Minwuia thermotolerans: one gene and its partner. The protein of the gene in region 2 binds, or shares a complex with, the protein of the main gene of each other region. Links are inferred from orthologs where the notes say so. Each region holds a gene or a part of one and is shown on either strand. Other genes may lie near its edges.

Region 1 (3,390 bases), on a different replicon or contig from region 2:
CGGCAGAAGGCGCGCCGCAACCGCATCTACCGGACCTGCGCGGTCGTCATGGTGGCGATGCTGGCCCTGATCATCATCGACGGCGAGGTGGGACTGGGCGAGGCCATCGGCACCAGGGCGCTGGTGACCTGGCTGGAGACGATCGCGATCTGGGCGTTCGGGTTCGCTTGGCTGACCAAGGGGCAGGCCCTGTTTCCCGACGAGACGGCCGTTTCGGAACAGCGGACGGGCACGGCGCAAGCGGTCTGAAGGGACAAATGGCCGTTGCATTCAATGGCGAATAAATGAAACAGTAACTTAACGATCCGGCTATCGCGACCCTCCCCGATGGCCAGCTGCAGCGCCGGACAAGTAACTGGGATCGGATGAAGCGATGTCTGCCAACGAGCATCGGCAACGCCGGTTGTTGCGGTATACGACCGAGGTTCTCCATCTGGAGCGCGACAGCATCGACAGGCTTCCCGAGGCGCGCCTGCCGGCGGATCTGCGGGAGTTCGCCGATGTCTGGCTGAAGCTGCGCGGCGACCGCGCGGCACCGCTGAAACGGGATATCGGCCCCTTTTCCATACCCGCGCGCCTGCTGCCCAACATCATGCTCTGGGAGATCCTGGAGGACGACTATCTCTGCCGCCTGGCGGGCACCGGCCTGCGGGCGCGGTCGGAGAAGGAACTGAGCGGCTGCCTGCTGAGCGACCTCTACGGTGACACGGACCATGAGGCCTGGGATGAGTTCGACGGCGTGGCCCGGGGCGGCGTCTATTCCCTGGTGGAAAGGGCGGTGATCTGGGACGAGCTGCCGACGTCGGTCCGCACCCGCCTGCTGCTGCCGCTGCTCGGCGATGATGGCGATGCGCGCTACATGGTGGCGCTGATCGGGCCCAGTTTCCGCTACGAGTGGGAGCCCGGGTTCGGCGCGGTCCGCGCGGAGAACGCCCCGCCGGACTGACGGCGCGTAAAACGTCCCGGGCGGCGCTGCAGCTCAATTGCGGATCAGAAGTTCCGCCGGCTCCTCCAGCATCTGCCTGACGCTGTTCATGAACCGTGCGCCGTCCGCACCGTCATTGACCCGGTGGTCGAACCCCAGGCAGACGGGCAGGATCAGCGCGGCGCGGGTCTCCGCGTGCTCGATATCGCCCTCGATCAACGGCTCGAGGCGCGCCCGCGCGGCGCCGAAAATGCCCACCTGCGGCGGATTGATGATCGGCGTGAAGCCCGACCCGCCCAGCGCGCCGACATTGGTCAGCGTGAAGGTTCCGCCCGAAAGGGTTTCCCGCGCCGGCCGCTTTTCGCGGAGTTCGGCGGCCAGTTCGCCCAGTTCCAGCGCCAGGTCGAGCACGCTCTTGCGGTCGGCGTCGCGGATCACCGGCACGATCAGGCCGCGCGGCGTGTCGATGGCGACGCCCATGTTGATCGCTTCTAGGTAGACGATCTCCTCGGCATCGGCGTCCAGGCGGGCGTTGAAGCGGGGGTGCTGGCGCAGGGCCGCGCCCAGCGCCTTCATCAGGAAGGGGGTGAGCGTCAGCTTGCCCCCCTCCGCCTCGACGCTGCCGGCATGCTCGCGACGCACCCGCTCCAGCGCGGTGATGTCGATGCGCTCGTGATGGGTGACATGGGGAATCTCCGACCAGGCTTGCGCCATGCGCCGGGCGGTGGCGCGGCGGATGGACCGGAGCGGCTCGCGCCGCTCCTCGGCGGATCCGCCGGCGTCCTTCGGCCTTTCCGCCTTCCTTTCGCGGGCGCCTTCGGCTTTTTCGCCAGTTTCGCCGGCGGCGGCGCGGACATCGTCCTTCAGCACGCGGCCCTCCTCGCCGCTGCCCTCGACCGATTTCAGGTCGACATCCAGTTCCCGGGCGAGCTTGCGGACCGCTGGCGTCGCCTTTGCCGGGCGTTCGCCCGCGTCGCCTTCGCCCCCTCTGCCCTCCTTGCCGCTGCCGGAGGCGCGCCGGGCGGCCTCGGCGGTCTCCTCGTCCTTCGCCTCGTCGGCGCCCGTGGCGAGGTCTTCGCTTTCGTCTTCCTCGTCGCGGTCCCTGTCCCTCGCGCCTTCGTCGGATTCGCCGGACTGCATTTCTTCGCCTTCGTCCGCCTCCTCTTCCTCGGCCTCTTCTTCGCCCGCGTCCTCGGCCTCTGCCGCTTCGTCGTCCTCGCCGCTGTCATCGGTCGCATCTTCGGCGTCGTCACCCGTTTCGATGGTCATCAGCACGTCGCCGACCTCGACGGTGTCGCCTTCCGCGACCCGGATCTCGGCGATCTCGCCGCTGACGGGGGAGGGGATTTCGACCGCGGCCTTGTCGGTCTCGGCGACCAGCACGTCATCGCCCTCACTCACCGTATCGCCCTCGCTGACGAGCAGTTCGACGATCTCGGCCTCGTGAATACCCTCGCCGGGATCCTGCAGCTTGAATTCGAATGCCATGGCGACGTCTCCCTGGCGGATGATCAGAAGTCGAGCGTGCGGCGGCAGGCGTCGAGTATGCGGTCGGAGTCGGGCAGGTAGAGCTGTTCACGCGCGAAATAGGGCATGTGGACGTCCGGTCCGGCGACGCGGGCGACCGGCGCCTCCAGCGACAGGAAGCAGCCCTCGTTGACCCGCGCGACGATCTCGCCGGCCGGGCCGTAACTCAGCGGCGCTTCGTGGACGACGACGCAGCGGCCCGTGCGGGCGACCGAGTCGACGACCGTCTCGTAGTCCAGCGGCGAGAGCGTGAGCAGGTCGATCACGTCGGCCTCGATGCCCTCTTCCGACAGCCGTTCCGCCGCCTCCATCGTGCGCGGCAGCATGGCGCCCCAGGCGACGAGGGTGATGTCGCCGCCTTCCCGGGCCGTGCGCGCACGGCCGAGTTCCATGACTTCCTCGTCGTCGGGGACTTCCTCCCGGAAGGCGCGGTAGCTGGCCTTGGGCTCGAAGAACACCACCGGATCCGGGTCACGGATGGCCGCGAGCAGCAGCGCGCGCGCGTTGCGCGGGCCCGACGGGATGACCAGCTTCATGCCGGGCATGTGGGTGTAGAAGATCTCCCGGCTTTCCGAATGGTGTTCCAGCGCGCGGACGCCGCCGCCATAGGGCATGCGTACCGTCATCGGTACGCTGAAGCGGCCCTGGCTGCGCCAGCGCATGCGGGAGGCGTGGGATTCGAGCTGGTGGAAACCGAGATAGGCGAATCCGGAGAACTGCATTTCCGGCACGGGCTTCATGCCGTTCATGGCCATGCCGATGGAAAAGCCGAGAATCCCGGATTCCGCCAGCGGCGTGTCCATCACCCGAGCCTCGCCATATTCCTCGATCAGGTCCCTTGTGACGCGGAAGATGCCGCCGTCGACGCCGACATCCTCGCCCAGCACCAGCACCGTCTCGTCGCGCGCCATCTCCTGGTGCAGCGCCAGGTTGATGGC
Region 2 (3,340 bases):
TGACAGTGGTCACGGCGCCTGTCCCGGCAGGCGCATGCGCACGGCCGGTTCACGCTTTCCCTGGTACGCGCCGCCTGGCGGGGTTTCACCGCCGGACCGCGATCACAATCTGGCCGGCAGGAACGGCGTGCCGTGACCGCGGACGCCGGCGGCAGGGAACCGGGGAAATGCTCGACTGGCTACAGGCCAACAGCACGGTCATCCAACTCGTCTTCACGGCGGCGATGGTCGCCGTGTGGGTGCTCTACCTGCAGATATTCCTGACCAGCATCCGCCGCCAGAAGCGGCCCAACATCGTCATCAGCTGCGGCGCGGGCTCGGGGATGGATGCGCGCATCCTTGTCAGCAATCTGGGATTCGAGCCGATCTTCATCGTCGACGTCATCATGACCGTGTGGACCAGCGAACAGGAACACAGGACGGTGGTCACCGACCGGAGCGAACTCAGTCCCGAACAGCTCGCCCGGCCTACCGAAGCGACAAACCAGGGCCCGCTCAAGACCGGTGAGTACACGGACATGGGCAGTTTCCGGGAATTCGTCGAACGTGTGCGCCAGTCCGATCATGTCGATCTCGACGGCAAGGTGGAGGGCATGGATATCAAGGTGATCGGCACCACGGCGGCCCAGTCGCGCCTGATCGCGGCGGAGCGCGAATTCGCCCTGACAGGCGAGGGACGGGACGAGCGTCTCCGGCCGACCCGCGTGGTGACGACGCAGGTCCGCTCCGGCCGCGGCCGCCGGCGATTGCGCAGGGAACTGCACGAACGCCTCCAGCCCCCTTCGTCCTGATGGACTCAGCCGCCGGTCTCGAACTGGAGTTCCACGGTCATGCCGTCGGGACCGGCGACGAAGATCTGCCTGAGCGGCAGGCCCGGCACGTCGTTCTCCCGGTACTTCAGGCCGGCGCGTTCGATCGCCGCCTTCTGGCCGTCATAGTCGCCGCCGCGAAAGGCGAAATGGTCCACCGTGCCCTTGCCCAGCGCGGCGTCGGCCAGGTCGCTGCCGACCAGATGCACCACCGCCTGGCCGCCGGCATAGAGCCAGTAGCCGGGGAAGGCGAAGTCCGGGCGGTCGCCGACATGCAGGCCGACGATTTCCTCGAAGAAGCGGCGGGTCGCTTCCAGGTCGGTGCAGCGGACATTGACGTGGTCCAGGCGCATCATCGGCCCACTCACATGTTGATGGTCTGCCCCCGCACCGCCATTGCGGCTTCCTTGACCGCCTCGTTCAGCGTCGGGTGGGCGTGGCACATGTGGCCGACCTCGCTGGCGGTGCCGCCAAGCTCCATCACGGCCAGGGCCTCGTGGATCATGTTGCCGGCGTCGGGACCGATGATGTGGACGCCCAGCACCTGGTCGCTTTCCTTGTCGGCCAGGATCTTCACCATGCCGTACTTCTCGCCAATCGAGCGGGCGCGGGAGTTGGCGGAGAAGGGGAACTTGCCGACATTGTAGGCGATGTCCGCTTCCTTGAGCTGTTCCTCGGTGCGGCCGATGGAGGCGATCTCCGGCCAGGTGTAGACGACCCCCGGTACGCGGTCGTAGTCGATGTGCCCGGCCTCGCCGGCGAGGAAGTCGGCGACGATGGCGCCCTCATGCTCGGCCTTGTGCGCCAGCATCGGCCCGGGAATGCAGTCGCCGATCGCAAAGACGCCGGGTACGGATGTCTGGAAGTGCTCGTCGACGGGAATGAAGCCCTTCTCGGTCTCGATGCCGAGATCCTCGAGGCCGAGGTCGTCGGTATAGGGCCGGCGGCCGACCGCGACCAGCACGACGTCGGCCTTCAGTTCCTCGGCGTCGCCGCCCTTCGCGGGCTCGACGGTGAGCTTGACCTGGGTTTTCTGCGCTTCCGCGCCGGTGACCTTGGTCGAGACCTTGAACTCGATGCCCTGTTTGGAGAACAGCACCTTGGCGCGCTTGGAGACCTCGCTGTCCATGTTGGGCAGGATGCGGTCGAGGAACTCCACGACGGTCACCTCGGCGCCGAGCCGTCGCCAGACGGAACCCAGCTCCAGTCCGATATAGCCGCCGCCGATGACGATCATCGACTTCGGCACCTTCTTCAGGTCCAGCGCGCCGGTCGACGAGACGATGCGCTCCTCGTCGATCTCGACATTGGGGATCGTGGCGACGTCGGAGCCGGTGGCGATGAGGATCGTGTCCGTCTTGACCTCGTAGGCCTTCTTCCTGTCGTTGGGCGTCACCGAGACGGTCTCCCGGTCGACGATCCTGCCGAAGCCATAAGCCAGCTCGACCTTGTACTTCTTGAACAACCCCTCGATGCCGTCGGTCAGGCTGGTGACGACCTCGTCCTTGCGGCCCAGCATGGTCTTCAGGTCCAGCTTCGGACTGGCCTTGATGCCGTGCCCGGCGAAGTGCTCGCCGGCCGCTTCCTCGTAGAGATGGGAACTCTGCAGCAGCGCCTTCGAGGGGATGCAGCCGACATTGAGGCAGGTGCCGCCCAGCCGCCCGCGCTTGTCGACGCAGAGTACCGTCATGCCGTTCTGCGCGGCGCGGATCGCGGCGACGTAGCCGCCCGGGCCGCCGCCGATGATCACCAGATCGTAGCGCTTGTCGTCACTCATCGTATCACACTCCTGCCCGCACTCGCTTGGCGAGGGTTCAATTCGCTCCCCGGCGTTCCGCGGCGACAGCCGCCGTCAGAGATCCAGGATCAGCCGCCGCGGGTCCTCCAGGTTCTCCTTGACCTTGACCAGGAACAGCACCGCTTCGCGGCCGTCGATGATGCGGTGGTCGTAGGAGAGAGCCAGGTACATCATCGGCCGGAGCTTGATCTCGCCGCCGACCTCCATCGGCCGCTGCTGGATCTTGTGCATGCCCAGGATGCCGGATTGCGGCGGGTTGAGGATCGGCGTCGACATCAGCGAGCCGTAGACCCCGCCATTGGAGATGGTGAAGGTGCCGCCCTGCAGTTCGTCCAGCCCCAGCTTGCCGTCCCGGGCGCGCGTGCCGAGATCCGCGATGGTGCTTTCGATGCCGGCGACGGACTTCTGATCGGCGTCCCGGACCACCGGAACGACCAGGCCGTTCGGCGTGCCGACCGCGACGCCGATGTGATAGTAGTTCTTGTAGACGATGTCGTCGCCGTCGATCTCGGCGTTGACCGCCGGCAGTTCCTTCAGCGCCGCGATGCAGGCCTTGATGAAAAAGGCCATGAAGCCCAGCCGGACGCCGTGCTTCTTCTCGAAATCGTCCTTGTAGGCGCTGCGCAGCGCCAGAACCTCGGTCATGTCCACCTCGTTGAAGGTGGTCAGCATGGCCGCGGTGTTCTGCGCCTCCTTCAGACGCCGGGCGATGGTGCGGCGCAGCCGCGACATG

What was found. Proteins that work in one complex are often made in the same cells at the same time.
Region 1: the proteins of lpdA (region 2) and CWC60_RS15000 are in contact, whole or in part, in a crystal structure (PDB 1EBD), measured with the Geobacillus stearothermophilus proteins. The link is inferred for Minwuia thermotolerans from one-to-one orthologs. Residues at the interface, in WP_049624544.1 of Geobacillus stearothermophilus: Pro340, Ser341, Asp344, Tyr345, Arg403, Asp406, Val408, Glu431, Ala432, Gly433, Asp438; in WP_033016211.1 of Geobacillus stearothermophilus: Ile130, Ala131, Met132, Pro133, Arg136, Arg140, Glu141, Asn155, Arg157.

What each region holds. Positions count from the first base shown.
Region 1 is NZ_PIGG01000045.1:160,891-164,280, reverse strand. What follows is about bases 197-3,159. They hold CWC60_RS15000 (dihydrolipoamide acetyltransferase family protein), read right to left. Parts: upstream 2,414-3,159; coding sequence 980-2,413; downstream 197-979. Other genes in these bases: CWC60_RS14995 (alpha-ketoacid dehydrogenase subunit beta), read right to left, coding at 2,437-3,159; CWC60_RS15005 (PAS domain-containing protein), read left to right, coding at 374-946; CWC60_RS15010 (DUF998 domain-containing protein), read left to right, coding at 197-249. In the rest of the region: more of CWC60_RS15010, read left to right, coding at 1-196; more of CWC60_RS14995, read right to left, coding at 3,160-3,390.
Region 2 is NZ_PIGG01000034.1:194,448-197,787, forward strand. What follows is about bases 381-3,293. They hold lpdA (dihydrolipoyl dehydrogenase), read right to left. Parts: upstream 2,587-3,293; coding sequence 1,174-2,586; downstream 381-1,173. Other genes in these bases: CWC60_RS11620 (hypothetical protein), read left to right, coding at 381-791; CWC60_RS11625 (VOC family protein), read right to left, coding at 797-1,165; odhB (2-oxoglutarate dehydrogenase complex dihydrolipoyllysine-residue succinyltransferase), read right to left, coding at 2,662-3,293. In the rest of the region: more of CWC60_RS11620, read left to right, coding at 168-380; more of odhB, read right to left, coding at 3,294-3,340. UniProt on the Escherichia coli protein: Lipoamide dehydrogenase is a component of the glycine cleavage system as well as of the alpha-ketoacid dehydrogenase complexes.